DNA from 2 places in the Pelagibacterium mangrovi genome. Region 1 is predicted to be linked to the other one. Evidence: riboswitches for the same ligand, from Rfam matches in the RefSeq annotation. Region 1 holds a riboswitch; the other holds the start of a gene.
What was found. Region 1 has a riboswitch for thiamine pyrophosphate ahead of V4T21_RS07995 (YkoF family thiamine/hydroxymethylpyrimidine-binding protein). Riboswitches for the same ligand answer to the same signal wherever they lie in the genome.
Positions count from the first base shown of each region.

Region 2: another riboswitch for thiamine pyrophosphate. It lies ahead of V4T21_RS17905 (ABC transporter permease); the one in region 1 lies ahead of V4T21_RS07995 (YkoF family thiamine/hydroxymethylpyrimidine-binding protein).

Region 1 covers NZ_JBAFXA010000004.1:78,755-93,700, reverse strand. The annotation lists gene V4T21_RS08035 (Ppx/GppA family phosphatase) at 1-1,157, shown strand, start outside; gene rnd (ribonuclease D) at 1,177-2,334, opposite strand; gene aspS (aspartate--tRNA ligase) at 2,552-4,336, shown strand; gene V4T21_RS08020 (EAL domain-containing protein) at 4,455-6,020, shown strand; gene V4T21_RS08015 (NADP-dependent malic enzyme) at 6,198-8,480, shown strand; gene V4T21_RS08010 (AMP nucleosidase) at 8,596-10,074, opposite strand; gene V4T21_RS08005 (DUF1801 domain-containing protein) at 10,348-10,776, opposite strand; gene V4T21_RS08000 (DUF1176 domain-containing protein) at 10,788-11,390, opposite strand; TPP riboswitch at 11,490-11,601, shown strand; gene V4T21_RS07995 (YkoF family thiamine/hydroxymethylpyrimidine-binding protein) at 11,592-12,209, shown strand; gene V4T21_RS07990 (Spy/CpxP family protein refolding chaperone) at 12,250-12,828, opposite strand; gene V4T21_RS07985 (aminopeptidase) at 13,040-14,293, opposite strand; gene V4T21_RS07980 (TIGR03862 family flavoprotein) at 14,386-14,946, shown strand, end outside.
Region 2 covers NZ_JBAFXA010000011.1:63,392-78,337, reverse strand. The annotation lists gene V4T21_RS17965 (IclR family transcriptional regulator domain-containing protein) at 1-476, opposite strand, end outside; gene V4T21_RS17960 (NAD(P)H-quinone oxidoreductase) at 542-1,531, opposite strand; gene V4T21_RS17955 (fumarylacetoacetate hydrolase family protein) at 1,543-2,532, opposite strand; gene V4T21_RS17950 (DUF6282 family protein) at 2,573-3,508, opposite strand; gene V4T21_RS17945 (fumarate hydratase C-terminal domain-containing protein) at 3,610-4,221, opposite strand; gene V4T21_RS17940 (fumarate hydratase) at 4,214-5,083, opposite strand; gene V4T21_RS17935 (Ldh family oxidoreductase) at 5,090-6,148, opposite strand; gene V4T21_RS17930 (Bug family tripartite tricarboxylate transporter substrate binding protein) at 6,204-7,175, opposite strand; gene V4T21_RS17925 (CaiB/BaiF CoA transferase family protein) at 7,198-8,400, opposite strand; gene V4T21_RS17920 (tripartite tricarboxylate transporter permease) at 8,404-9,906, opposite strand; gene V4T21_RS17915 (tripartite tricarboxylate transporter TctB family protein) at 9,916-10,380, opposite strand; gene V4T21_RS17910 (mandelate racemase/muconate lactonizing enzyme family protein) at 10,582-11,721, shown strand; TPP riboswitch at 11,985-12,097, shown strand; gene V4T21_RS17905 (ABC transporter permease) at 12,163-12,960, shown strand; gene V4T21_RS17900 (ABC transporter ATP-binding protein) at 12,957-13,703, shown strand; gene V4T21_RS17895 (ABC transporter substrate-binding protein) at 13,700-14,707, shown strand; gene V4T21_RS17890 (LLM class flavin-dependent oxidoreductase) at 14,704-14,946, shown strand, end outside.

The DNA.
Region 1 (14,946 bases):
CGGAAGAAGCGCATTTCTCGGCTCACGGCCTGTTGTCGGGGATGCCTCATTTCAAAGGAATCGTGGGTGACCTCGGGGGCGGAAGCCTTGAGTTGACCATGGTCGAGGACGGCCATGACACTGGTGGCGAGACCTATGAGCTGGGCGTCATCCGGCTTCAGGATGACAGCCAGATGACGCCGGGCAAGGCTGCAAGCATCGCGCGGGACAGGCTCAAGGAGTCCAGCCTTCTGTCGCCGGGCAAGCATAAATCTTTTGCCGCGATCGGGGGGACGTGGCGCGCGCTGGCCAAGCTCCATCAGGTCCGGTGCAATTATCCGCTGCATATGGTGCAGGATTATACGGTTCGCACCGAAGACATTCTGCCGCTCTGCGACGCGCTGATGGAGAGCAATGGCGACAAGAAGCTGATCAAGGGCATCGAAACCGTGTCGGGCTCGCGCCGAGATCTGCTTCCTTACGGCGCCGCCGTGCTTGCCGAAGTGCTGCGTGCCGGCAAGTTCGAGGAGGTTGTCTTTTCCGCGCTGGGTGTGCGCGAGGGATATCTTTACGAGCGGCTGAGCGACGAGGAAAAGGCGATTGATCCTTTGTTGCAGGCGGCCGAGGAAATCTCGACGCTACGGTCGCGCGCACCGGAATTTGCCGGCGATCTGATCGGAGGCAGCACGGCGCTGTTCGAACTGCTGGACGTGGCCGAGAGCCCCGATCAGGAGCGGTTGCGAAAGGCCGCCTGCTATATGTCGGATATCGGCTGGCGCGCGCATCCGGACTATCGCGGCGAACAGAGCATCCAGATGGTTGCCTTTTCCGATATCGTCGGCATCGACCACGGGGGCCGCGCATTTCTGGCTCAAACGCTGGCCTTCCGTTACATGGGGTTCAAGCAAAAGAGTTCCAGCGCCAAGCTGCTCGAACTGGCCGGGTCGGAACTGGGCCAGCGGGCACGGCTGATCGCGGCCTATTTCCGCGTCGCTTATCCGCTGACCGCCGCCATGCCGGGTATTCTACCACGCACCCGCTTTTCGGTGGACAGCAAGACGCTGGTGTTGCACCTGCCTGCCGACCTGGCGTTTCTCGACGGCGACAGGATGCGCGGCCGCCAGCGCCAGCTTGCGCTGGAAGCAGGGCTTAAGGAGGGGACGATCCGGGTCGATTGATTTGCCCTGAACGTTCGTTCTAGACCGGCTCGATCGGGACTTCCACGACACCTTTGCGGGTGGCTGCCAGCGCCATGCGGCCGTGCTTTATGGCCAGCGCTTTCTCACCGAACAGCTTGCGGCGCCAGCCTTTGAGCGCGGGCACGTCGGCGTCGTCGTCGAGGACAATGGCGTCGATGTCATCGGAGCTGGCGATAATGCGGGTTGCGACGCCATTGGTGTCGGCAACAGCCTTGAGCCAGACGCGCAGCAGGTCGCCCACAGCACCCTTGGGTGACGGCCCGCGCGGGCGTTCGGCAATTTTGGGAAGGCTGGCCTTGTCAGCCGCTTCTACCGATTTGATCACCGCAATGAGTTCGGCGGCAGCGGACGACCGGCCATATCCGCGCGGCACGACGCGAAGCTTTTCGAAGGCCTCGGGGGTCGTGGGGCGCTGCACGGCCAGTTCGGCCACTGCGTCATCCTTGAGGATGCGGCCGCGCGGCTGGTCGTTTTCCTGCGCGCGCTTTTCCCGCCAGGCAGCTATGGCCTGGAGGGCCGCTAGGTCGCGGGGCTTGTTGACGCGCGCCTTGACGCGCTTCCAGGCGTCCTGGGGCTGAACGACATAGGTGTCCACGCTTTCGAGCACGGCCATCTCGTCGGCCACCCAGGCACCGCGACGGGCCTTTTCGATCTCGGTGCGCAATTGGGTGTAGATATTGCGCAGGTGGGTGACGTCGGCCAGCGCGTAGTCGAGCTGCTTTTCGCTCAGCGGCCGGTGAGACCAATCGGTGAAACGCGAACTCTTGTCGATCTGTTCGCCAACGACCGCCCGCACCAGATTGTCGTAGGAGACCGAATCGCCATGCCCGCAAACGCTGGCCGCGACCTGGGTGTCGAACAGCGGATGGGGCACGGTGCCGAACAGCTTGACGAAAATCTCGATATCCTGCCGCGCCGCATGGAAGACCTTGGTGACATGCTCGTCGGCAAGGAGGGCGGCGAAAGAGGAGAGATCGATATCGTCCGCCAGTGGATCGATGATCACGGCACGATCGGGCGTGGCGGCCTGGATCAGGCAGAGTTTCGGCCAATAGGTGGTTTCGCGCAAGAATTCGGTATCGACGGTTACGAAATCATAGGTCGCGGCGTCCTTGCAGAACGCTTCGAGCGCCCGCGTCGATGTGATGACCTGCATTGAGTCGGTATCCAGTTCAGAACAGTCGATTGTTTCCCTATCAGCTATGGTTGTCAGCCGCAAAGGCGCTGCGTTTATTTGTTGTCGTGTTTTGTGACCGCAAAAGTCGATTTGAGTTTTGCTGGAAACCCTCCATGCCTCATCGCGCTTGACAATCGAGCCCCCGCATGCGCTTTTCCGGCACAAATTCCCACTCCGTTTCGGAAAGATTTTTGTGATGCATCGCTATCGTTCGCATACCTGCGCCCAGCTCACGAAGGCAGATGTCGGCTCGACCGCACGCCTGTCGGGATGGGTGCATCGTATCCGCGATCATGGTGGGCTGTTGTTCATCGACCTGCGTGACCACTACGGCCTGACCCAGTGCGTGATCGATCCGGATTCCCCGGCGTTCAAGGACGCGGAGGCGGTGCGCGCCGAATGGGTCGTTCGCATCGATGGCGAGGTCAAGGCCCGTACGCCCGAAACGACCAACAAGACGCTGCCGACCGGCGAAGTCGAAGTGTTCATCCGCGAGATCGAAGTGCTCGGCAAGTCCGCCGAGCTGCCGCTGCCGGTGTTCGGGGAGCCCGATTATCCCGAGGATACGCGGCTGCGCTATCGCTTCCTCGATCTGCGGCGCGAAACGCTGCACGCCAACATCGTCAAGCGGACTCAGATTATCTCCTCGATGCGCCGCCGCATGGGCGAGATCGGGTTCGGGGAATATTCGACGCCGATCCTTACTGCATCCTCGCCCGAAGGCGCGCGCGACTTCCTGGTGCCCAGTCGCATCCATCCGGGCAAGTTCTTCGCGCTGCCGCAGGCGCCCCAGCAGTATAAGCAGCTTTTGATGGTGGCCGGGTTCGACCGTTATTTCCAGATCGCGCCGTGCTTCCGCGACGAAGATCCCCGCGCCGATCGCCTGCCGGGCGAATTCTACCAGCTCGACGTGGAAATGAGCTTCGTCACCCAGGAAGAGGTCTGGGAGACTATGGAACCGGTGATCCGCGGCGTGTTCGAGGAGTTTGCCGACGGCAAGGCCGTTACGCAGGAATTCCCGCGCATTCCCTATGACGTGGCGATCCGCAAATATGGTTCGGACAAGCCCGACCTGCGCAATCCTATCGAGATGGAAAACGTCACCGAGCATTTCCGCGATTCCGGGTTCAAGGTGTTCGCCAACCAGATTGCTGGCGATCCCAAGGTCGAAGTCTGGGCCATTCCGGCGCCGACCGGTGGCAGCCGGGCGTTCTGCGACCGCATGAACGCCTGGGCGCAGGGCGAAGGCCAGCCGGGCCTGGGCTATATCTTCTTCAAGGATGGCGCGGGATCGGGGCCGATCGCCAAGAATATCGGCGAAGAGCGCACGGACGCGATCCGGAGCCAGCTCGGGCTCAATGACGGCGATGCGGTTTTCTTCGTCTGCGGCGTGCCCGCCAAGTTCCATGCATTCGCCGGAGCGGCGCGCACCAAGGTCGGCACCGATCTCGAACTGATCGATCTCGACAGCTTCGCTTTGTGCTGGATCGTCGATTTCCCATTCTACGAGTGGAACGAGGACGAAAAGAAGCTCGATTTCGCCCACAACCCGTTCTCCATGCCGCAGGGCGGGCGCGAAGCGCTGGATGGCGAAGATCCGTTGACCATCAAGGCCTATCAGTACGACGCGGTCTGCAACGGATATGAGATCGCTTCGGGCTCGATCCGTAACCAGGAGCCCGAAACCATGATTGCGGCGTTCGAAAAGGTCGGGCTGTCGCGTCAGGATGTGGAAGATCGCTTCGGCGGCCTCTATCGGGCGTTCCAGTATGGCGCGCCGCCACACGGTGGCATGGCTGCTGGCGTCGACCGGATCGTGATGCTGCTGTGTGGGGTGCAAAACCTGCGCGAGATCACGCTGTTCCCGATGAACCAGCAGGCGGAAGACCTGCTGATGGGGGCGCCGAGCGAGGCTTCGGCACGGCAATTGCGCGAATTGCATCTGCGGCTCAACCTGCCGGCCGAGAAAAAAGCCAACTGATCGCGTCCTGCCGGACGTCGTTGGCTTAATGCGCGGTTAAAACCTGCCCGCTAGTGTCGGTCCTTGGGGTTCGGTACGAGCGGGCAGATCGTTGCGGTCGCGTTTTTCGCAGATAGTGTTGCTTATCGTCGCGCTGCTGGCATTCCTGCCAGTGGTGGCGGTCGATCATGTGCTCGATGGATACGTCAAGGCGCGCGAGACGCGCGAGCTACAGTCGGTCGTCGATGCGATCACGCATGACGCGCAGGTGACGGTGCACGAGGGCGTGCAGGCCCTGCGGCGCATTCTGGCGAACAGCCCTTCGTTGTGTGCCGCGACCTTTCTTGGCAATGTCGACAGGGAACTGGGCGCCAATCCGTTTTTGCGTCAGGTGATCGTCGAAAACAATGACGGCGTTCAATATTGCTCGGGGTTCGATCACACGGTGCAATATCGCGTGCTTTCGGAGAATCTCGCGATTCCCGGTTTTACCGAGACGCTTAGCGTCGTGACGATCGAAGGCAGCGATACGCCGCTTCTCAAGATCACGCAGGGGTTCGGGCGCGAGCGCGCTGTTTCCGTTCTTGTCATCGCATCGCCGATGTTGCTGCGTGATGCGGTGCGCCTGATTGCCGACATCAGCTACCTTCGGGTGGCGCTGACGAGCGGCACCTCGATATTGCTGCGTGGCGACCAGACCGTGGACCGGGAAACCGAGGGGAGCGATTATCTCTTCGCCCGATCGTTTGCTGGAGAAATTCCGCTCAAGGCTGAGGCTGCGGTGCAATTTTCCCAGGTCCGCTCCGATTATTCCCAACTCGACATAGGCTTTACGATCGCCGCCTGTTTTCTGGGCGTGCTTATTCTGGTGCTCGCCATCCAGTACGCGCGCAAGGCCGATATCGTCGCTTTTGATCTCGAACGGGCGATCGTCGCCGGCGACATGAAGCCCTATTACCAGCCCGTCATCAACCTCAAGACAGGCAAGCTGACAGGGTGCGAAGTCCTGATCCGCTGGATAAAGAAAAACGGGGAAGTCATTCCGCCAGGTGCGTTTATCGACTATGCGGAAATGTCGGGACTTGCCATCCCCATGACGCTGAGCTTGATGGAACAGGTCCGCTACGACCTCGAGGACATCTGCCGCAGCGTTCCGGATTTCAAGATTTCCATCAATCTGTTCGTGGGTCATTTCCGCGACGGGTCGATCGTCGACGACATTCAATCGATCTTCGAAGGCAGCGGGATATCGTATCGGCAGCTCGTCTTCGAGATTACCGAACGCCGTCCGCTCGACGACAGGAGCGCCGCCAATCGCGTGATGTCGGCAATGCACAAGCTGGGCGTGCGGATCGCGATGGACGACGCGGGCACGGGGCACTCCAATCTCGCGTATCTCGAAACCCTGGGCATCGATATCATCAAAATCGACAAGATTTTCGTTGAGATGATCAAGGACGTCGATACGCCGGTGCCGGTGATTGATGGGTTGATCGCTATGGCGCGGGAACTCGATATCGACGTGGTTGCCGAGGGCGTAGAGACGCAGGAACAGGCCCTCTATCTGCGCGCCAAGAACGTCATTTACGCGCAAGGATATCTGTTCGCGCCGCCCATGAAGCTCTCCGCATTCCTGGTTCTCGCCAACGCACTCCGGCCCGGTGGGCACCAAAGCAACCTCGCTCCTGGCTTGAAGGCTGCCTAGACCCAAGAAATGGGCCGCCATGCCTTTCCTTTTCCGCCGATTGATGGCAGGTATCTGCCGCCGAGAATCTTGGTATTTCGAGGAAACGCCAAGATTCTCCAGTCATTTTTTGGTCGCGCTTCCGAACCGCAAAAGTGACCCACTTTTGCTGGAAACGCCCAAGTCCGAGGAGACGGCATGACCGACGAACCGCGCGATCCGCAGAAGGCGCTCAAGGAAGCCGCCCTGCATTTCCACCAGCATCCCAAGCCCGGCAAAATCGAGATCACGGCGACCAAGCCGCTCGCCAATCAGCGCGACCTGGCCCTGGCATATTCTCCGGGGGTTGCGGCGCCGTGCGAGGAAATCGTCGAGGACCCTGAGACCGCAGCGATTTATACCTCCAGGGCCAATCTGGTCGCTGTGATTTCAAACGGCACGGCCGTTCTCGGGCTTGGCAATATCGGCGCGCTGGCCTCCAAGCCGGTGATGGAAGGCAAGGCGGTTCTGTTCAAGAAATTCGCCGGTATCGACTCCATCGATATCGAAATCGACGAGCAGGACCCCAAGAAATTCATCGAGACCGTCGCGCCGATGTGGCCCAGCTTCGGGGGGATCAATCTCGAAGACATCAAGGCGCCCGACTGCTTCGAAATCGAGGAAGCGCTGCGCGAGCGCATGCCGATTCCCGTATTTCACGACGACCAGCACGGCACCGCGATCATCGTTGCCGCAGCGGTGCTCAATGGCCTGCAGATCGCCGGCAAGGACATTTCCAAGGTCAAGATCTGCACCTCGGGCGCCGGCGCTGCGGCGATCGCCTGCCTCAACATGCTGATCGCGGTCGGTGCCAAGCGTGAGAACATCTGGGTGGCAGATCGCGAAGGGCTGGTGACGACGCGCCGCGACAATTCGGTCGATCGCTGGCGCGGTGCCTTTGCGCAGGACAGCGACAAGACTTCGCTGGCCGAAGTGATGGAAGGTGCGGATATCTTCCTGGGTCTTTCGGCGGCAGGCGCGCTCAAGCGTGAAATGCTCAAGGATATGGCACCCGACCCGCTGATCCTGGCACTGTCCAATCCCGTGCCTGAAATCATGCCCGAAATCGCGCGGGAAGAGCGTCCCGATGCGATGATCTGCACGGGCCGGTCGGACTACGCCAACCAGGTCAACAACGTTCTGTGCTTCCCCTTCATCTTCCGGGGCGCGCTCGACGTGGGGGCCACCACGATCAACGAGGAAATGAAGGCGGCTGCGGCGCACGCTATCGCCAAGCTGGCCCATGAGCCGGTTCTTGAGGCCGTGCCCGGTGCGCCTTCGACCTTCGGGCGGGACTACCTCATTCCCAACCCCTTCGACCAGCGGCTGATCTTGCGCATTGCGCCTGCCGTCGCCAAGGCCGCCATGGACAGCGGTGTGGCGCGTCGGCCGATCACCGATTTCGCAACCTACAAGGATAGCCTCAACAGGTTCGTCTTCCGGTCGGGCATGGTGATGAAGCCCATGATCGAGCGAGCCAAGGGGGCGGGGCAGCGCATCGCCTTTGCCGATGGCGAGGACGAGCGGGTTTTGCGCGCGACACAGGTGGTTCTCGAAGAAGGGATTGCGCAGCCGATCCTGATCGGGCGTCCGTTCGTCATCGAGCAGCGCATCGAACGGTTCGGGCTGCAGCTCGAGCCCGGCAAGGATTTCGAGATCATCAACCCCGAAGACGATCCGCGCTACAAGGACTACGTCTCTCTGTTCCATTCGCTGGTGGGGCGGAGCGGAGTAACCCCCGATACGGCGCGGACCATCGTGCGCACCAACACCACGGTGATCGGCGCGCTGGCGGTCAAGCGCGGGGAAGCCGATGGGCTGATCTGCGGCCTGCAGGGGCGCTATATCAAGCATGTTCGCGACATCAAGTCGGTGATCGGGACTTCCGACGGCGTTTCGGACGTCTCGGCCCTTTCGATGCTGATCATGCCGCGCGGCGTGTTCTTCCTGGCCGACACCTATGTGAACATCGACCCGACCGCCGACGAGATCGTCTCGATCACGCTGCAGGCGCGCGACCATCTGCGGCGCTTCAATATCGAGGCGCGGGCGGCGCTCTTGAGCTATTCGAATTTCGGTTCGCGCGAAGGGGAGACCTCCGACAAGATGCAGGAGGCCTATCGCAAGCTCAAGGATGTCGCGCCGGACCTGATCGTGGAAGGCGAAATGCAGGGCGATCTGGCGCTCAACCAGTCTCTGCGCGAGCGTTATATCCCCGATACCGCGCTCAAGGGTGAAGCCAATCTTCTGGTGTTTCCCAATCTTGAAAGTGCAAACCTTTCCATGACCTTACTCAAGGAAATGAATAACGCACTTCCGGTTGGGCCTATCCTGATGGGCACGAAAAGCCCGGCGCATATCCTTGCGCCGTCGGTTACCAGCCGGGGCATCGTCAACATGACGGCAATTACGGCGAACGAAAGCCTCGCTCTCAAAGGCTGAAAATGAAAAGGACGCCGGACCGTTCAGAGAAACGGTCCGGATGTCCGTTGGTCGGTTTTCGAACCGCAAAAGTGGTATCCACTTTTGCTGAAAACCTTCCTGAGGCGCCCTTTTCTTATTGGAAGGCCGTTTCGGCGAAGGATCGCAGCTTGCGTGAATGCAGGCGTTCGACCGGCTGGTTTCGCAGGATTTCCATGGCCTTGAGGCCGATCAGCAGATGGCGGTTGACCTGGGTGCGGTAGAAGTCGGACGCCATGCCCGGAAGCTTGAGTTCGCCATGCAGCGGCTTGTCCGACACGCAGAGCAGCGTGCCGTAGGGCACGCGGAAGCGGAAGCCGTTTGCGGCGATGGTGGCGCTTTCCATATCCAGCGCGATGGCACGTGATTGGGACAGGCGTCTGGTGATTTCGCTCTGGTCGCGCAATTCCCAATTGCGGTTGTCGATGGTGAACACGGTGCCGGTTCGCATGATCGCCTTGGCCTCGAGGCCTTCGAGATGGGTGATCTCTTCGACAGCTTCCTGCAGGGCGACCTGGATTTCCGCAAGGGCGGGAACGGGAACCGTCACCGGTAGGTCGTCGTCGAGCACGTGGTCTTCCCGCACATAGCCGTGGGCCAGCACGTAATCTCCCAGCGATTGCGAGTTGCGCAGGCCGGCGCAGTGGCCGAGCATCAGCCACGCGTGGGGGCGCAGGACGGCGACGTGGTCGGTCGCTGTCTTTGCGTTGGAGGGGCCGACGCCGATATTGATCATGGTGATCCCACGGCCATTGGACGCCTTGAGGTGGTAGGCCGGCATCTGTGATTGGCGCGCCGGCGCGACGCCGGTGGTGCCTCCGCCCAGCCGCGAATTCATGGTGACGACGTTGCCGGGCTCCACGAAGCTTTCGTAAAACTCGTGGCCTTCGCTCATCCATTGGTGGGCGAGGCGCGTGAATTCCTCGATATAGAACTGGTAGTTAGTGAAGATCACGAAGTTCTGGAAGTGCTCGGGCGTCGTCGCCATGTAGTGGTTGAGGCGATGAAGCGAATAGTCGACGCGCGGGCCGGTGAAGGCCGCCAGCGGATAGGGGCCGCCTGCCGGGGGGATGAACGTGCCATTGGCGATCTCGTCGTCCATATGAGCGAGGTCGGGCACATCGAAGATATCGCGAAGCGGCACGCCGATATCGAGCAGCACGTCGCCTTCCACGCGCTCTTTCGGATCGACGGCGAAATGGAGCGGGATCGGGGTTTCGGACTCGCCGATCTCGATTTCTCCGCCGTGGTTCTTGAGGATCAGCGAGAAGTTCTCGATCAGATATTTGTGGAACAGGGTCGGCTGGGTAATCGTGGTTTGATAGAGACCGGGGCTATGCAGGAAGCCATAGGCGAGGCGGGAGCTGGCCTGTTGCTGGAAGCTGGTGGAGAGGACCTGCACCTTGGGATAGTGCGCGCGCACCTTGCCCGGCGGGACTTTGCCCTTGGTGAGGTTGAGCAGGTGATCGCGGATGAAGCTGGTGTTGCGATCGTAGATTTCGCAGACATATTCCCAGGCCCGGAGCGGGTCCGAGAAGGATTTGAGCGGCAGGGGCGGCGGGGTTACCAGTTTCATCGGTGCGTCCTGTTCTTGTTTTTGTTTAACCGCAAGGCATGCCAGTTTCGGGCGGCGCGTGCAATGGGCGGCGATTAAGCCTGGGAAATATCACAGTTCGGTGATTGGGCCTTTTGTCGCCGCATTGGCGCACGATATTGAATGTGTCTGCTGGACTGGCAAACGAGCCCATGCACTAGCGGACAAAGCTTCCGCTGTAGTCCCCCAAGCCCTCAACAGCGCGGCGGAGGCATATAGGGAGACCGCAGCCGTCCGCCCGGCGCTGCGGTCTCTTCATTTCGCGGGGTAGGTGGCGCGCATATAGGCCACCGACTGGGAGACAAGCTCCTTGAGAACAACTTGATCCACATCCGCTAATTTCTTGATATACAGGCAGGATTTTCCCGTCGTGTGCTTGCCGAGCTTGTCCATCAACTCGCCATATCGGGAAAAGCCGGGCGTTATGTAGAGGGTCAGATTGGCCTTGCGGGGCGAGAAACCCGTGATGGGCCAGTTAGCCGGTGGGTTGGTGGTGTTGAACGGGGTGTTGACGTAGGTGTCGAAACCCACGATCGATGAGCCCCACATCACCGGCTCCGCACCGGTAATTTCGCGCATCATTTCGACCAGCGTCCAGCAATCTTTCCGTTTCTGTTCCGGCTCGACGGCGTCGATGAATTCGGCGACGCTGTTTTCGCTGGGTCGGGTCTTGGGGGTGGACATGGGCCGGCTCCTCAGTCGAAGCGGACCAGAGTCTTGGGACGGATTTCTCCGTCGTACTGCGCGTCGACCTCGAAGCGCTTGAGGATGAATTGGCCTTCGGACAATTGCCATGTTCCGCCTGAAAACGCATCGCCGATGCCGCGCCAGAGGCCGTGGCTGGTGATGGTGCCGGTGTCGAGATCGAATTCGGAGTTGGTGAGGATCAACTGGCTGTCGTAGCCGGTGATCGGAATGTCCACCACGGCGCCTTCGAAGTCGTCATTCTCATAGACCACTTCGAAATGGGGAGAGGCGAAGGAGACAGGCTGCGGGCCGCCGTAGTCGGTTTCGATGTAGTACATCTGATTGACGTTATAGGCGCCGGCGCCGCAGAAGAACCGATAGAGCGTCGCGGTTTCCGGCTCGTCGGAATAATCCGTTTCCCAGCTCAGCTCCCAGCTTTCGGGCGGATAGTAGTCGGCTGCGGCCGATCCGCTGTCGAGCTCGCAGAATTCGGTAAAGGCAGCGGTGAAAAGTTCATAGGCTTCGCTTTCGGCGGCGTCTTCGCCCTGGGCCAGGGCGACGCCGGGAACGATGCCGAGCGCTACGATCAGACAAGCCAGAGTTCGCATCATCAATCTCCAGAACCGTTCGCCAAGAGTGCAGGCAAACGGGCGCGGGGTCAAAGAGGGAAATTGGCGATTGTTTCGGGAGCGGGCCCCGTGGTAGGTCGTGAGTATCGACAGGGGTGCCCCGTATGGCCGGGGCTGAGAGGATGAAACCCAAGCATCCAACCCTTTAGCTGATCTGGATAATGCCAGCGGAGCGAGGCGAAAATGAAGTGCGGTGCACAGATCTCCCTTTACGTCATGGCGGACGATTTCGTCCCCGTCATCCTTTCTTCCATCGATGCGATCGAGCCGTTCCGGGACCGGCTGCGGATCGAGACCGACGATATTTCGACGCTGGTCGTCGGGCCGCCCGAGCTGATTTTCCCGACCATGCGCGAGATGTTCGTCGCGGCGGCGGCGAGCGGGCATCATGTAGCGCTTCATGCCACCATTTCGCGCGGTTGCCCCGGCGAGCCGGACATGGATATCTGCGAGCCCGCCGAGCCTTCCGCCTTCGATCTGGCGCTGGAGGAGCGCAAGCAAAGAGCGGCGCAAGCGGTGGCGGACGCCCAACAGACCGGACGGAAAATTGCCGTGCAGTTCTCGCTCTATCCGCTGGGGCCGGCCGACTACATGGGCGAGATTTACGGCTGCATCGATTTTCTCAAGGCGTCTCCGGTCTTCGACCGCGCCAAGAACTATTGCACGCGGCTGGCCGGCGATGCTGGGCCGGTCTTCGAGGCGTTGTCGCAGGCGTGGCTGAGCTTTGGGGACCCCAATGCCCATGTGGCGATCGATCTTACGGCGTCGGCCAACAGCCCCTCCAAGGACGCCGCTGCCTGATTGCCGGCACGCCGGCGTGGCGTGCCGGGCAGGGTGCTGCTTAGCCCTCGGCTTCAGGCATGGTGCGCGGACCACCCTCGTGCGGGCGCCCGGGGTGCTGGGGTGTCAGGGTTTCGAGCTGGGTGTCGTCGAGGCTTTCCACGAAGGCCTCAAAGCTGGGCTGGATGGCTTCCAATGCTTCCGCGCGGGCTGTGGTCATGGCGACCATCGCGGCGTAGCGGGCGGTGATATCCGATGCGGTGGCCGCATCTTCGTCCGAGGACGAGAATTCCTCGCGAATTTCGGCGATTTGGCCTTGGGCATCGAGGGCGGCGAGGCGGAGGTTTTCGAGAAGCTCCTGCTGCTCGTCGCTGAGGTCGAGCCGATGCGTGAGCCGGACGGCCGCGATATCGACCACTTCGGCGTTGCCCATAAGGAACATGCCGATCAGGCCGCCTCCCATGCCGAACCCTCCGAAGGCATCGGGGCCGGGACGGAAGCTCCTGGCCTCGCCGCCGGGAACGCGCTGGATTGCATGGTGACCGCCGCCGAACGGCTGCGCGAATGCCGGAGCGAAACTCGTTGCGCCGATCGAGGCGGCGGCCAAAGCCACAAGGGCGGTTTTGGTGATGATTTTCATGTGTCTGTCTCCTTTGCTGAAAGGCGCGAGGGGCGCCGACGCATTGGAGACTAGGGATGCTCACCTCACCTCATGCTGTCCCGCCGATGAAATGTTGGACAGGATGGTAAGGTAGGGGACTGGGATGCCAATCGCCTGGCTGGCTGTGGATAGGCTGCTGCTGTCACCCCGGGAATAAATCCCGGGGTGACAGGGGAGTGGTCCAAGAGTGTCAATTGGCCCATTCGCCTTTGCGGAAGACGGGGACGCGTTTGCCGTCGTGGGTGATGCCGTCGATGTCCATGTCGCCGGACCCGATCATCCAGTCGATGTGGATGAGGCTGGAATTTCCGCCCTTTTCGGCGACTTCATCTTCGCTGAGCTTGTCGCCATCCACGAAACATTCGGTGTAGCACTGGCCCATGGCGATGTGGCAGGCGGCGTTTTCGTCGAACAGCGTGTTGTAGAACAGGATGCCCGATTGCGAGATGGGCGAGGAGTGGGGAACGAGCGCCACTTCGCCCAAGCGCCGGCCGCCTTCGTCGGTATCGAGCACCTTGTTCCAGACCTCTTCGCCCTTGGACGCGCGCACTTCGACGGCGACGCCATCCTTGAAAACCATTTCGATGTTTTCGATGACCGTGCCGTTGTGCGAAAGGGGCTTGGTGGACCGCACATGGCCGTTGACGCGGCGGGCATGGGGTGTCGTGAACACCTCCTCGGTGGGGATGTTGGGGTTGCAGGTGATGCCGTTCTTGGCGAGCGACGCGCCGCCGGCCCATTCGTGATCGTCGGCAAGGCCGACGACGAGATCGGTGCCGGGCGCCGTGAAATGAAGATCCTTGAACTTCATCTCGTTCAGCCAGTCGCGGCGTGCATGGATATTGGCGTTGTGAGCCCGCCAGGCTTCGACCGGATCGGCCTGATCGACGCGCGAAGCGGCAAAGATCGCGTCGGCAAGTTTGGAGACGGCTTCATCCTCGCCCAGATCGGGGAAGACCAGTTGGGCCCATTTGGAGCCGGGGAAAGCGACGATGTTCCAATTGGTCTCGAAGCCGGTGATTTTCTTGATGGCGGGCTTATAGGCCCGGGAATTGGCGCGCTGGGCGCGCGAGACTTTTTCAGGGTCCTGCTCGGACAGCATCATGGGGTTGTCACCGGCGATGGCCAGACGGGCGGTGTTGGACCCGAACGCCTTGGCCATGCCTTCGTAGAGCCAATCGGCGGCATGGTCGAAAGCGTCGTCATTGCCGTATTTGTAGCGGGCGAGGGTGGTTTCCTCGTCGGAATAAATCGTGGTGACGAGGCCGGCACCGGCCTTATAGGCGTGCTCGGTGATCTTGCGCACCAGCGAAAGCGCGGAGAGCGGCGCCGTGATGAGGAGGTCTTGCCCCGCCTTGAGCCCCAGGCCGGTCTGCACGGCGACCTGGGCGAGCTTGTCGAGCTTTTCTTCGTTGATGGGGGCGTTGGAGCGTGAGTCGGACATGACGGGTCTCTTTGTGTTTTTGAGAGATGACTCAAGGTGATGGGCAAGCCTATCGGTTTGACAGCGGGCGCGAAAGGGTGTTCTGGGCAGCCATGGACAAACACATCGGGATCATTGGGGGCGGACCCGCGGGCTTGATGGCCGCCGAGACGATTTCGGCGCAGGGTCATCGCGTGACCGTTTATGAAGCCATGCCGACGGTGGCCCGCAAGTTCCTCATGGCGGGGAAATCGGGGCTCAACCTGACCCACGCAGAGCCGATGGCGGATTTTCTGCCGCGCTTCGGCAGGGCGAGGGAGCGGCTGGACGCCGCGCTTGAGGGGTTCGACAACCGGGCCGTGCAGGCGTGGGCGGCGGGCCTGGGCATTGAAACGTTCGTGGGGTCTTCGGGCCGGGTGTTTCCCACATCGATGAAGGGTTCTCCTTTGCTCAGGAGCTGGCTGCGGCGGCTCGAAGGGCAGGGCGTCGGGATTTCGACCCGCCACAGATGGGTGGGCTTCGATGGCGATGCCTTCGTTTTCGAGACGCCGACGGGACCGGTGCGGGAAACTTTCGACGCCGTGGTTCTGGCGCTGGGTGGGGCGAGTTGGCCGCGGTTGGGATCGGATGCTGCATGGGTGCCGTGGCTGGAGGCCAAGGGCATATCCGTCGAA
Region 2 (14,946 bases), on a different contig from region 1:
TCGGCAACCTGGTGGTCATCGAGTGCGGCGAGGTAGGCCCGGCCCAGCGCGCGGGTGAATAGGCTGAGCCGCATGTTGATCGTGGCGTGAAAGGGAGACACCGGGCTGTCGTGCACGGTGGAAAAACGCACGACTATGGCGTTGCGGTCCAATACGCCGATGGCGACGGGCCATTTGTATTCCGAATTGAGCTTCATGGCCCAGGCCCTGCCGGCCTCGACCACAAGCGGATCGCCGTGAAATCCGTTGCTGAGCGAGGTCACGAGCGAGGTGATCTGGTAACCGGCCTGACGGCGATCATTGCTGACATAACCGTCCGCCTCGAGCGTCTTGAGCATGCGCACGAGGGTGGGCTTGGGCAGGCCGGTCGCCTCGTGGAGGGACTGAATGGTCGAATAGGGCTCGCGATTCATGGCCTGGAGGACCGTCAGAATGCGACTCGCCGCCCGTATCGCGCTGCTTTTGGTCTCGTCCATCGCTGGTCCGTTGCTCGTCAGGCTGGGGCGAGACTAGCGTTTAAATCAGCCGGTGAGAAGTCGCGCTAATCTCCCAGCCGGACGACAACCTTGCCCATTTGGGCATTGCTGTCCATCAGCTCATGGGCAGCGCGCATCGCATCGAAGTCGAAGACTGCGTGGATATGGGTCCTGATTGCGCCACTCTCGAGAAGCGGCCACACCCGTTCGACAAGCTGGCTGGCGATCTTGCCCTTGTAAGCGGCCGGTCGCGGGCGGAGGGTCGAGCCCGTGAGGGTCAGGCGACGCCGGACGATATCCTGGAGATTGACTTCGGCGATCTTGCCCAGATGACTGGCGATGAGCACCAGCCGCCCATCCGATTTGAGCAGGTCGAGTTCGGGTTGGGTGTAGGGGCCCGCCTGGCCGTCGAGGATGACATCGACGCCCCGCCCGTCCGTCGCATCGCGCACCTGATCGGTCCAGTCGGGGTCGCGGTAGTCCACCGCGTGGGCGGCGCCGAACGCGCGGCAAAGCGCGCGCTTTTCCTCGCTCGAAGCCGTAACGATCACGGTGCCGGCGAACAGTTGGCGCACGATCTGGGTGGCGGCGAGGCCCACCCCGCTCGATCCGCCCTGAACGAGCAGGGTTTCGCCTTGGGCGAAACGGGCCAGCATGACCACGTTGTTCCAGGCCGTGAAGAACACTTCAGGCAGGGACGCCGCTTCGACCAGCGAGAGCCCGCCGGGCACGGGCATGGCCTGAACGGCCGGAACGCAGCAATATTGGGCATAGGCGCCGCCATTGGCGAGGGCACATATTTCCTGCCCCACCATGTCCGTGTCCACACCGGCGCCCACGGCGTCGATGGTGCCCGCGATATCGAGCCCCGGCAGATCGCTGGCATCGGGCGGAGGCGGATAAAGACCCCGCCTTTGCTGGATGTCGGGTCGGTTGATGCCGATGGCGGCCGTTTTGATGCGCACCTCGCCCGGACCGGGTTCGGGGATCGGCTGTTCGGAATAGGTCAGGACTTCCGGCCCGCCGGCACCGGCGATTTCGATAACGCGCATCATGGACGGGATCATTATTCGTGGACGATGGGATTGGCCAGACGGCCCAGGCCGTCGATCTCGCATTCGATGACGCCGGTCATCTTGTGCATGTTGATTTCCCGGTGGCCATGCGGATAGCGGCCGACGCCCTTGGCGGTGGTCCCGAAGATGATGATGTCGCCCGGCTCGAGCGTGAACCACTGGCTGGCGTCGGCGACCACCTGCTCAACAGTGAACATGTAGTTGGACGTGTTGTCCTGGGCGAAGGGCTTGCCGTCGAAATAGCCGCGCACATCGAGCGTATTGGGATCGGCGATCTCATCTGCGGTCGTGATCCACGGGCCCATCGGGCCGAAGGTGTCGGTGGCCTTGGAGCGGGTGTGGTAGACGAAATAGATGTCGTTGTCGTCCTCGCCATGGCGGTTGCGCCAGGCGAAGTGGTGCGGGCGGGTCAATTCGGGCGCGCGCGTCGTGGCGATCGAATCGTAGCCGAACTTGATGCCGTGCGAGGTAATGTCGTTGGCGATGGTGTAGCCGAAGATCACCTCGCGGGCCCGTTCGACCGGCACGTCCTTGGCGCGCTGGCCAATGATGGCGGCGAGCTCGAGTTCGGGGATGGTTTCCCCGTAATGGTCCTTCATGACGATGGGGTGATTGTGCCCGGTCAGGCACGACGGCGCCTTGAGGAAGTAGTTGGGCACCGTGGGGCTCTTGTGCGCCTCCTTGCGGATGCCGCGATTGTTCATGGCGACGCCGATGAACTTGCTCGGGCGGGGCTGGGGCGGGCGGAAATCGATGGCGCCCAGCGCGATCACCCCCACCCCGTTGGCCACCGCGTTTCCGACCGCTTCGCGCACCCTGGCCATCTCGGCTTCGCCGGCCTCGATCAGGGCGTTGAGGCTCGCGGGGGCCGCACCGAGGCCCTGGGCCGCATAGGCCTCGGTCAAGGTGACGGCGCCATCGTTTCCGACGCAAGCGATCAGCGTGTCGGCGCCCGCGATAAGGGCTGTTCCCAGTTTCATCGTCTCAAACTCACTCTTTGGAAATTGATTGCGGGCACCGTCAATCTTCGAGACCGACGAGCCTTGCGGGATTGTCGCGCACCATCCGGCCCACCTCCTCGTCGGAGAACCCGAGAGCGAGCAACAGGGCGATGATCTGGCGCATGCCTTCGACCGGCGAGGGATTGTCGATCTGGCCCAGGTCCGAGCCCATCGAGGAATTGGCGACGCCGGCGGCCTCCACCTGGGCCTTGAGTTCTTCGGGGGGAAAGACGTTGAAGCGCGAGTCGATGAAAAGACAGGCGGACTGCTCGATCATCGCCCCCAGCTGCGCCAGTTCGGCGACGTCCTCATAGGTGCAGTGCAGGCCATAGGCGGGGTGATTGACCAGCAGCCTCTTGACCCCGCGCCGCTTGGCTTCCTCGAACAGCGGCCAGACCTCGGCGATGTGCAGGTGTCCCGAGGAGAGGATGACATCGTGCTCGGCGATGATGTCGAGGATCTGCTTGACCACGTCGAGCAGTTCGCCGTTCTGGTCGATGACGGTGATGCCGTATGGCTTGCGCAACTGGACGTTGGAGGCCAGCCGCGCGTTCCGGTGCGTGTTGCGGATATGGTTGGCCGCGTGTGCGGTGGGCATATAGACGAGCCTGGCGCCGATCTTGACGTTGAAATCGACGGCATAGGGGTTCAGCCCCCCGACGGCGTTGTTGAGCACGACCGAGCCGAACATGTGCACGCCGGTATCCCCGGACACCCGTTCGAGCAGCTCCATCATGGGAGACACCGAATAATGGTGATCCTTGAACAATACGCCGCGCATTCCGGACGCCGCGGCCGCTTCCACCTGTTGGAGATGGTCGAGCTGGCGCGGCATTGTCGAGGGCCCCGAATGCACGTGGAGATCGACCGCCCCTTGCATAAGGGCATCGACGCGCGCACCCTCGATGGTATCGATGAGGGCACGGGCCTCATTACGCCATTGTTTTTTCGCCATTTTCTGTAGTCGCTTTGAGTTTCCTATGAGGCGACGCTAGGGGAAAGCCCCTCGGACTTCAAAACGCCCGGCGGCGCTTTTCGCCAGCCGGAATGGCGGGCCTATGTGCCGCGTTCGGCGTTGAGGGCGCGCATGATCGAAGGAAGGCGTGCATGGGCCGCCTCGGCCAATTGGGCGTAGATCGAATTGCCGTGGGCATCGATGGCAACCGTGAGAGGTCCGAACATGTCGAGCCGCAGGCGATTGAGCCGAAACTGGGCGATCAGATCGTCCCAACCGGTCTCGACGACTTCCCGCACCCCCTCGGTGAGCAGCGGAGCCGCGCCGCCGGTGATCGAAAAATAGACGCACCCCGCCTCACCCATAGCGGCAATGCTTTGAGCATCGAGCCCGCCCTTGCCCGCCAAGGCAGTGAGGCCGAAATGGCGAACGATACGCGGAATGAAGGCGTTGAAGCGCGTGCTGGTGGTGGGATTGACGTAGAGTGGCTTTAAAGTTCCATTTTCATCACGGCTCATGCAGCCGAGATGAAAGAGCGTGCCACCCAGTGCAATCGGGGGGTCGATTTCCCGTTCGATGCAATCGACAAGACGCTGGTGGGTGGGAAAGCCCGCCGTGACAACGGCCTCGCCGCGCAGGAAGACGGTGTCGCCCAGCTTGAGCGTCCGGGCGAGATCGGGTGTCAGGAGAAGGTCGAGGACGCGCTCACTCAAGGATTTCCACCTCGCCCAAGTTGGAAATCCGGGCGCGCGTCCGCCGGTTGATCCAGCAGTTGAAACACACGGCGACCGGCGTAAAACCGTGGCCCGAAGCGTAGTCGATATGAACGCCGAGCGCCGTGGTGTCCCCGCCCGTGCCCATGGGACCGAAGCCGGTGGCGTTGACGGCCCGGGTGAGTCGGTCTTCCATTGCCGCAAGAATGGGCTCGGGGTTTTTCGAGCCGAAGGGGCGCAAGGTCTGGAGCTTAGCCAGCTTTGCGGCGTGATCGAACGAGCCGCCAATGCCGACCCCGATAACGACCGGCGGACAGTGCTGCGAGCCGGCCCGGATCGAAACCTCGAGGATATAGCGCTCGATCTCTTCGAGCGTGGGATAGCTGAAAATCTCCAGCGCCGCCCAGCGCCCCGAGCCAAGCGCCTTGGGCGAGCAGGTGATATCGATATGATCGGCCGCCGAAACCAGATCCCAGCTCACATGCGGCATGTCCTTGCCGCGATAGCTGCGCTCGCCGGTGAGCGGATTGGTGACGAATTTGAGGATGGGCGGTTCGATGGTTTCGACGAGTTCGTCGAACGCGTCCGATATGGCCAGCTTCAGATCGCCACCGAACTGGACGCCCGTTCCGATCTTGACAAAATAGACCGGAAAGCCGGCATCCGAGCACACGAACGTCGAGCGTTCCTCGGCGCGCGCGGCGCTGGCAAACATGAATTTGAGCGTGGTTCGCGCCGCTTGTGAACTTTCGGTTCGCATGGCGTCGGCCAGCGCGGCCTTGGAATTTTCGGGGATGCGCTTGAGCGAGCGCTCGTAGAGCATCCGCGCGGTTTGTTTCATGACCTCGTAGGTGATGGCCATTCCGGTTCAAACCCCAAGCGCTGGCGGGACGGGGACACCGAGCGCATGGGCCCGCATGGCCAGCGCCTGCGCCACGGACGGGGCGATTTCGACGATGCCGTTGCTGCCGGCAAGCGTTCGGGCGCTTCGCTCGCCGGGCGTGAACAGCCGGTCCACGCCCTCGGCCCGGCGCGAATTGTGGACACGCGCGACCGCCTCGCCGGCCTCATCGAGAAAGCCGGGAAGATCGCGGAAATGAGCGATATCGAGCACGATGAAGAGATAGGACGACGTCTGGGGCTTGGTGGTGTCGTCATCGAGCGCGCCCAGTCTGTCTCCCCAAGCCCCGCCGGAAAGAAGGCCCGCCATCAAATCGATGACGAAGGAGAGGGCAAAGCCCTTGGCGCCGGCCATCGGCAACAGCAGCCCGGCCATCGCCGCCTCGGCGTCGGTCGTCGGCCGGCCTTGCGCGTCGAGCGCCCATCCCTCGGGGATAGGCTGACCCAAGGCGCGGGCATGGCGAATGCGGCCATAGGTGCCGGCGCTCGTGGCCATATCGAGCACGATGGGTCCACCGGGCGCCGGAACGCCCATGGCAAGCGGGTTCGTGCCGACAAGGCGCTCGGCCCCGCCAGGGGCCGGCATCACCGGCTTGGCGTTGCCCATGGCCAGGGCGACGCATCCCGCCTGGGCGGCAATGCCGACATAGCGGCCCGCGACGCCCATGTGCTGGGCGCTCCGCACCGCGACGGCCGCGACGCCGTTGGCTTGCGCCGTCGCGATGGCGATGGAGATGGCTTCCTCGGCGGCGAGATGACCTTCCATGCCCTCGGCATCGAGAACCACGCTGCCGCCCGACCGGCTGACGATCCGGGGCTTTTCCGCCGTCGACATGGCGCCCGACATGAGACGGGCGAGATAATTTTCGGCCTGCAATACGCCGTGCGAGCCCCGGCCCGAAAGGTCCGCCTCGATCAGCGCATCGCCAACCCGGCCCGCAGCGGCCGGCGACAGACCCGCCGCCTCGAAGAGCGCCGCGACAAAGCCGCCCAGGACCTTGGACGGCACGGCAATCCTTGCTGACATGGTCGCCTCCCGGTCTCTCGGGCGCGGCGGCAAGCGCCGCGCCCGGAGGCTCTGATTACTGGGCCGTGATGCCGGCGGTTGCGATGACGTCGGCAAATTTCTCGTAATCGGCGGCGATCACCGCACCGAACTCATCGGGCGAACTCGCATCGATCGTCGTGCCGAGCTGGGCGAAGAACGTCTTGGCCTCATCGGTCGCAAGGTATTCGACGATCGCCTCGTTGAGAGCGGAAACGATCTCGGGCGGCGTGCCGGCCGGGGCCACGAACCCGTTCCAGGCGGTGAGCTCGTAGCCGGGAACCGCTTCGGCGACCGTGGGCACATCCGGCAGGATCTCCGAGCGCACGGCGCTGGTCGTGGCCAGCGGGATCAGCGCGCCGGATTCGATATGAGGAACGGCCGTGGTCAGCGTATCGAAGGCGAAGGGCACTTCGCCCGAAAGCAGTGCCCCCAGGAGATTGCCGCTACCGGCGTAGGGGATATGGACCGCCTCGCCATCGATGCTCTGGAGCAGCATTTCCATGGACAGATGCTGGCTATAGCCGATGCCGCCGCTGCCATAGTCGAACTGGCCCGGATTGGCTTTCACCTTCTCGATCCATTCGGGCAGCGTGGTCACCCCGAAAGAGGGGTTCACCAGCAAAAGGTTGGGGGCCGACGACACCATGGCGATCGGCGCGAAATCGGCGGCCGGATCATAGCCGACCCCGGGGTTCAAAGAGGGCAGGATGGAGAACGAAGAGAAGACGAACTGGATGGTATAGCCATCCGGTTCGGCGCCCTTGACGGTGGTTGCGGCCAGCGCGCCGCCGGCCCCCGGAAGGTTATCGACGACGAAGCTCTGTCCGAATTTGTTCGAGAGGGCTTCGGCGACGAGCCGGGAGACGGTATCGGCCGTGCCGCCGGGCGAGGACCCGACCACGACGCGCACCAAATCATTGGGATAACCGGCTTCCTGCGCATGGGCGCTGGCCGCCAGCCCGGTGAGGACGAGCGAGACCGATGTGATCACACTGAGCAGTTTCATTGGGGCTTCCTCCCTTACAGTATCAAATCGTGCCCGCATCGCGCAGCACGGATATTTCCTGATCCGAATAGCCGAGCTCTTGCAGCAGGGCTTCGGTGTGTTCGCCCATACGCGGTGGCGGCCGGTCCATGCGCGCCCCGCCATGAGCGAGCTTGAACGCCGCCTTGGGCACGGTCACCGCGCCGGGGATACCGGGCTGATCGACGAAGCGATGCAGGATGTCGCGGCTTTCAAGCTGGGGATGGGCGAGCGTTTCAGGCAGCGTCCAGACACGGGCGGCCGGAATGTGGTTTTCCTGAAACCAATCCTCCCACTCGCGTGCCGTCCTTGTCAGAAGGATGGGCAGCACGACCTTGCGCTCCTCTTGAGCACCGGCGCGACGGTCTTCATTGTTCGCCTTGATCAGTTCGGGATGGCCGAGCATGTGCCAGAACCGCCGCTGCTGGCGCATGTTGATCGCCGCGATCTGAATCTGGCCGTCGGCGGTGTCGTAGAGTCCCACCGTCGCAAATTCATGGTGGTTGCCGCCCGCCTTGGGTTCGCGGCCGGAACGCGAGTGATTGGTCAAATGCGCCCCGAGCAGCATGAGCGCGGTATCGAGCATGGAGAGATCGACATACTGGCCTTTCCCCGTGCGTTCGCGCTGCAAGAGGGCAGCCGCAAGGGCGAAGGCGCCCATCGTGCCCGTGGCATAATCGACGGCCGGGGTGCCCACCTTCATGGGCACCGTATCGGCGGTGCCGTTGACCATCATCAGGCCCGACACCGCCTGGATCACCTGATCGTAGCCGGTCTGGGTGCTGCGCGGCCCATCCTGGCCGAAGGCCGACATCGAGGCATAGATCAGGCGCGGATTGAGCGCGCGCAAATCCTCGTAGCCGAGGCCGAGCGCATTGAGGGCGCCGGGGCGGTAGTTCTCGACCAGAACGTCGGCGGTGGGAACGAGCCGGCGCAGCACCTCGCGTCCGGCCTCGGTCTTGAGGTCCAGCGTCAGGGACCGTTTGCCGCCGTTCTGTATGATGAAGTGCGTTCCGATCCGTTCGGCCGACAGCGCAGGATCGCTGCCGTCGATCCGGGTCTGGTCGGGCTCGTCGGGATGTTCGATTTTGATGACGTCGGCGCCGAACACGGCAAGTTGGTAGGTCGCAAACGGCGCGGCGAGGACGTGGGTGATATCGAGAACCCGGATGCCCTCGAAGGGGCGCATGGCGTTTGTATCGTCCATCGCTTATTCCTCGCTGAAGGCTTCTTCGCGCCGGCGGGCGATGGTGGGCGCCGCCAGGAGCAGCAGGGCTGCCGCCGCGACGATGAGGAACCCGAGGCTGATCGGCTCGGTGAGGAACACCGCGGGATCGCCGCGCGACATGAGCATCGAGCGGCGCAACTGTTCCTCCATCATCGGGCCGAGGATGAACCCCAGGGTCAGAGGTGCCGGTTCGCACCCGAGGCGCATGAAGGCGTAGCCGAGCAGCGCGAAAAACCCCAGTTCGTACATCGAGAACAGCGTACCGGACGCCGAATAGATGCCCACAGCGCTGAACGCCATGATGGCGACGACGAGCACCGGATAGGGCACCGTGAGGAACCGAACCCACAGCCCGATCAGGGGCAGGTTGAGCAGCACCAGCATCAGATTGCCGACCCACATCGAAACGATTAGGCCCCAGAACAGGTCCGGCTGCTTGACGATGATATCGGGACCGGGCTGGATGCCCTGGATGATCATGGCCCCGATCATCAGCGCCATGACGGCGTTGGAGGGCAGCCCGAGCGTAAGCATTGGGATGAAGGCGGTCTGCGCCCCGGCGTTGTTGGCACTTTCGGGCGCCGCAACGCCCTCGATGGCCCCCTCGCCCATCTGGGCACGGTTCCTCGAGACCTTCTTTTCCACGATATAGGCCGCGAACGAGGCCAGCATCGCCCCGCCGCCGGGAAGAATGCCCAAAGCCGAGCCGATGGCCGTGCCGCGCACCGTGGGCATGGCGATGCGCTTGAAATCGGCAAGCGATAGCCACAGCCCCTTGACCCTGGAGCTGAGGACTTCTCTCTTTTCCTCGCTTTGGAGATTGCGCAGGATTTCGGCGATGCCGAACAAGCCGATGGCGAGCGCGACGATGTCGACGCCGTCGGCAAGCTCGAGCCTGCCCATGTTGAGCCGGGCGGTGCCGGTATAGATATCGGTGCCGATGATCCCCAGGAGCAGGCCGAGCAGCACCATGGCGATGGCCTTGAGGACCGAACCGCGGGCCAGAACGACCGAGGCGATGAGGCCCAGGACCATCATCGAGAAATAGGAGGGGGGCCGAAACGCCATGGCCACCTGGGTGAGCGGCACCGCGAATAGCGCGATGATCAGGGTGGCGATGGTGCCGGCGAACAGCGAGGATAGCGCTGCGGTGGCGAGCGCGACACCGGCCCTGCCCTTGCGCGCCATCTGGTAGCCATCGAGCGTGGTGATGGCCGAGGAGGCCTCGCCGGGCAGGTTGAGCAGGATCGCCGTTGTCGATCCGCCGTACTGGGCACCGTAATAGATGCCGGCCAGCATGATCAGCGCCGAGTCGGGCGCCATGGAAAAGGTGATCGGGAGCAGGATGGCGATGGTCGCGAGGGGACCGACCCCGGGAAGGACGCCGACCAGCGTGCCGGCAAGCACGCCGACGAAACAAAAGAAGATGTTCTGGGCCGCGAAGGCGACCGAAAAGCCCAGGGCGAGGTGAGAAAAGACTTCCATGCGGACCTCCTAGCGCAGCCAGTCGCCGAGCAGGGGCAGGTCGAGCCCCAGGCCGACGCTGAAGATGCCGATGCAGAGCACGGTGACAGCCAGCGAAAGGATGACGGCCCGAATGGCGCTCATGCCCTTGACGGCCATGGACGAGCACAGGCACAGCACCAGAAGCGCGATGATCAGGCCCAGCGGCCGCATGGAAAGGCCGAACAGGGTCAGGCCGACCGGGAACAGGATCACCGCGCGCCAGGGGACGGTCGCAAGGTCGAGGGTCTCGTGCTCGGCGCGCCAGCCCTTGAGGGCGATCACCAGCCCGAGGGCGAAAAGGAGCCCTCCGACAAGCGCGGGGAAAAAGCCCGGCCCCATGCGGAACGCCGTGCCAAGGCTAAGCCCGAAGATCGAGGACGCGCCGAACCAGGCACCGAACGCTGCAAACAGCAGCCCCGCGACCAGGTCGGCATTGAGTTTGAGATTTTGCATTGGTTGAACAGGCCGTCTTCAGTCGAGGCATGACGCCGATTGGCTGCAACCATAGTCAGCGGCCCGGGCCGCGAAACGAAGGTCGAGGATCGTTTCGTCCAGCGAAATAGCGCCACAAGGCCGCACGGCCCCTTGCTGCGCGGGCCACAATGGGGTCCTGCCATCGGATTTCGCAACCTCTCCGGGGAGGGGACAATCATCATGAAGATTACCCGCACCACCTGCAATGCCTATCGGATGCCGCTGAAACAAACCTTTTCCTCGGCCCGAGTTACGATGACCCATCGCGAGCTTGTCGTTGCGGAAATCGAGACCGACACGGGGGAGACGGGCATCGGCTGGTGCACCACGGCCGGGGTCGGCGCCGCTGCGGTCCAGGCGCTGATCGCCGGCTATCTGGCGCCGATGCTGACCGGCATGGACCCGCGCAACACCGAACGAATCTGGCAGCGGCTGTGGATGGAATGCCATGCGGCGGGGCCGGCGGGCATCACGACGCTGGCTATTTCGGTCCTCGACATCGCCGCGTGGGACCTCAAGGCAAAGGCGGCCGGGGAACCGCTTTACCGGTTGCTCGGCGGCGCCTGGGACAGCGTCGAGGTCTATGCCAGTGCAATCAATCTCCATCTGTCGACCGAGGAACTGGTCGAGCAGGCGCGAGGGCAACGCGAAGAGGGATACACCGCCTTCAAGGTCAAGGTGGGTCGGCCGGGACTTTACGAGGATCGCGAGCGGTGCCTTGCGGTGCGCGAAGCGATCGGGGACGCGGCTACGCTGATGGTTGACGCGAACCAGAAATGGTCGGTGGGCGAGGCCATGCAGCGCGTGCCGCTTCTGGCCGACGCGGCGCCGCTTTTCATCGAGGAGCCGCTGCTATCGGATACGATCGAGGCCCATGGCAGGCTGCGCGCCGCCACGGGGATGTCGGTCGCAGTCGGCGAACAGCTCTGCAACCGATTCGAGTTCTGGAACTATGTCCATCAAGGCGCCGTGGACTTCTTGCAGCCCGATGTCTGGAAGGTCGGTGGGATCACCGAATTTCGCCGGATCGCTGCGCTCGGAGCGGCGAGCGGAATTCCCATTTCTCCGCACGGGGCAATGGAATTATCCGTGCATCTGGCGGCGGCATTGCCCAACGCGTTGCATGTGGAGAATATTTTCGGCCTCAATCTCTTTGATTTTGGAGCAACAGCTGAACCGATCTCAATCCGCGACGGACGGTGCGTTGCGGCGCCAACGCCCGGACATGGCGTGCGCTTCGATCATCAAGCGTTGAACGACCACGCGCTAATAGCGGGTGCAGCAATCGAGCGTGAACCGCTCTACAAATTTGGTCTTTAAACTCGATCAGTCCACGCAACGATGGTTCAGGATTACGACTGGGTGAGGTGGAGCCGGTCATAAACTAAATGCGGTGGCTCTGCCGTTCGGCGGCTTTTGGAATTTCGGAAGCATAGGCAAATATCCGGAATGTCGCGCCATGCAGACGATGCCCGGCGGCTTGGGGAAAACAGGCCCACATATGTCTCACTCACCACCGCGTGCCGCTACCGCCGTGGATCTCACATAGCTTCTTGCGCTCTTCCGATAATCGTCTATGGTCCCGCCATCCACAGGGGTGCTCCGTATGGTCGGGGCTGAGATGGGGGTGGCAAGCCTTCGGACCCTATAGCTGATCTGGGTAATACCAGCGGAGCGAGGCGGTTCATGTTTTCCGGTGCACAGATTTTCCTTTATCCGATGAGCGGTCACCTCAGCGCGCGCTGAGTGCTGGGGCCTGCCATGTCGAACGGTTCAGTCTCCAAGCGTGGCGTTGCGCGCCTATTTGCCCATGCCGGGCCAGCCGTGCTGTCGGTGTCGGTGCTGGTTTTGGCCTGGGAGACCTATGTGCGTTTCTGGGGCATTTCGCCCACCGCGCTCCCGGCGCCGTCGCGCGTTCTCGTCCAGGGGTTCGAACAACGTGAGGCGCTGGCCGGTCACACGCTGGCGACGCTCCAGGCAACATTGTTCGGCTTTTCGTCGTCGCTCTGCGCCGCATTTTTGTTCTCGTTGCTGGTGGATTTCTTTCGTCCGTTGCGGCGGGCCCTGTTTCCCGTGTTCATCATCACCCAGACGCTGCCGCTGGTCGCCATCGCCCCGCTGATCGTGCTCTGGTTCGGCTTCGGCCTTACGCCCAAGGTCGTGCTGGTTGCGCTGGTGACGTTCTTTCCCATGCTGGTTGCCCTTGTGCAGGGCTATGACTCGACCGATCGCGATATCGAAGCGCTCCTTGCTTCCATGGGTGCCTCGCGGCGCCGCATCTTCATTGCAGCACGGCTGCCTTCGGCATTGCCCTATTTCTTCGCGGGCCTGAGGATTTCCATCACCTATGCCATCGTCGGTGCGATCTTTGCCGAATATGCCGGCGCCGTGCGGGGCCTTGGCATCTACATCCTCAATGCCAAGAACAATTTCCGGCCCGACCTCGTTTTGTCCGCCGTGTTCGTCAGCGCCACGCTAACCCTCTGCCTTTTCGGAGCGACGGTGCTGGTGCAACGCGCTGCCATGCCTTGGACGCGGTTCGGCGAGGGTAAGCCATGAACAGGCCACGGCTTGAACTCAAAGCAGTGTCCAAACGCTTCGGCGACCTCGCCGTGCTCGCAGACATCAGCCTTTCTGTGCGCCCGGGCGAGTTCGTTTCCATCCTCGGTCCCTCCGGCGCTGGAAAGTCCACCATCCTGCAATTGCTCACCGGTGCACTCGTGCCCGATGGCGGGGAAATGCTCTGCGACGGCATTCTGCTCGATCCGGCCAGCCACCGCTTCGCCTTCATGCCGCAGCGCGATGCGCTGATGCCGTGGCGGCGTATCATCGATAACGCCGCTTTGGGCCTCGAGGTCCAGGGTATGAGTCGCAAGGCCGCCCGCGCCAATGTGCAGTCGCTCTTTGCCGAGTTCGGGCTGTCCGGCTTCGAGCGGCATTATCCGGCCCAGTTGTCGGGCGGCATGCGCCAGCGCGCCGCGCTGCTGCGCACCGTCGTGCAGCAAAGGCCCATGCTGTTGCTCGACGAACCCTTCGGTGCACTCGACGCGCTGACCCGGGCCAGGATGCAGCGCTGGCTTTCCGGCATGTGGACCCGTCACGGCTGGACGGTGCTGCTGATCACCCATGACGTGCGCGAGGCCGTTCTCCTTTCCGACCGTATCTATGTGCTTTCGCAGCGACCCGCGCGCATCCTGCGTCACTACGAGATTTCGCTGGCTCACCCGCGTCCCGCCGCCGGCGGCGCGCTATCAGCCTTCGAAGCCGACATTCTGCAAACCCTGCTCAATTTGGAGGAATGACCGTGCCGCATCTTCGTGCCGCGCTGGCCCTGTGCGCCACCCTGATCGCAACGCCCGTCTTGGCGCAGTTGACGCCAGTCAGCGTCGCGCTCGACTGGACGCCCAACACCAACCATATCGGCCTCTACGTCGCCGATACGAAGGGCTTTTATGAGGAGGCAGGCGTTGAGGTGCAAATCCTGCCCTATACCGATACGTCGGCGGCGACGCTGGTTGCCAACAATGTTGCCGATTTCGGTGTTCTGGGTTCCTTGGGTCTGTTCACGCAGCGCACGGCGGGGGCCGATCTCGTCGCCACCTACGCCCTTGTGCAGACGGAAACCGGACGATTGGTGTTCAATGCCGATCGCGAGGACATCCAGCGCCCCGCCGATCTCGATGGCAAATTCTATGCGGGGTTCGGCAGCGACTGGGAAACGGCGCTGATCGGCACCATCATCCGCCATGACGGTGGTTTGGCCGATTTCGAAACTGTAACCCTGGGCACATCGGCCTATGAAGCCCTTGCCAATGGTGCTGTCGATTTCACCCTCGAAGTCTATACCTGGGAAGGCGTCAAAGCCGAGCGCGACGGGCCGACCCAGCGAGCCTTTCGCTATGCCGATTACGGCGTGCCCGATCAGCACACCAATTTTCTTGGTGCCACTAGCGCCTACCTTGCCGAGCACCCCGACACGGCGGAAGCCTTCATTTCAGCCAGCCGTCGCGGCTATGCCTACGCCGTGGAGCACCCGGAGGAAGCAACCGACATCCTTGTCGCCGCCAATGCCGATACCTTACTCGACCGAGACTTTGTTCGCGCCTCGCTCCAGTCCCTGATCGACGGCAACTATCTGGTTGGAGAGGACGGCACCGTCGGCACCATCGACGCCGCCAAAATGGAGGCCATGGGGAGTTTCCTGTTCGAGGCAGGCCTTCTCAAGGATGGCGATGGCGCGCCGGTCGGCGAAAAGCCTGATTTTTCGGAATACTACTCCAACGACTATCTCGGCATCCAGCCATGAGCGAACGTCGTATGGGGCTCAATGCCGTCATCTTCGGGCTCGGCAGCCACGAGGCCGGTTGGCGCATGCCCGAAAGCGATCCGCTGGCTTCGACCGACATCGATTACTGGATCGATATCGCCAAAAGAGCGGAAGCCGGCGGCTTCGACGCGCTTTTTCTCGGCGACGTCCTGGCGCTGCAGCAGGGTGCCGACCGGCATCTTTCCGACGCGATGGATCCGATCGTCATTCTTTCGGCC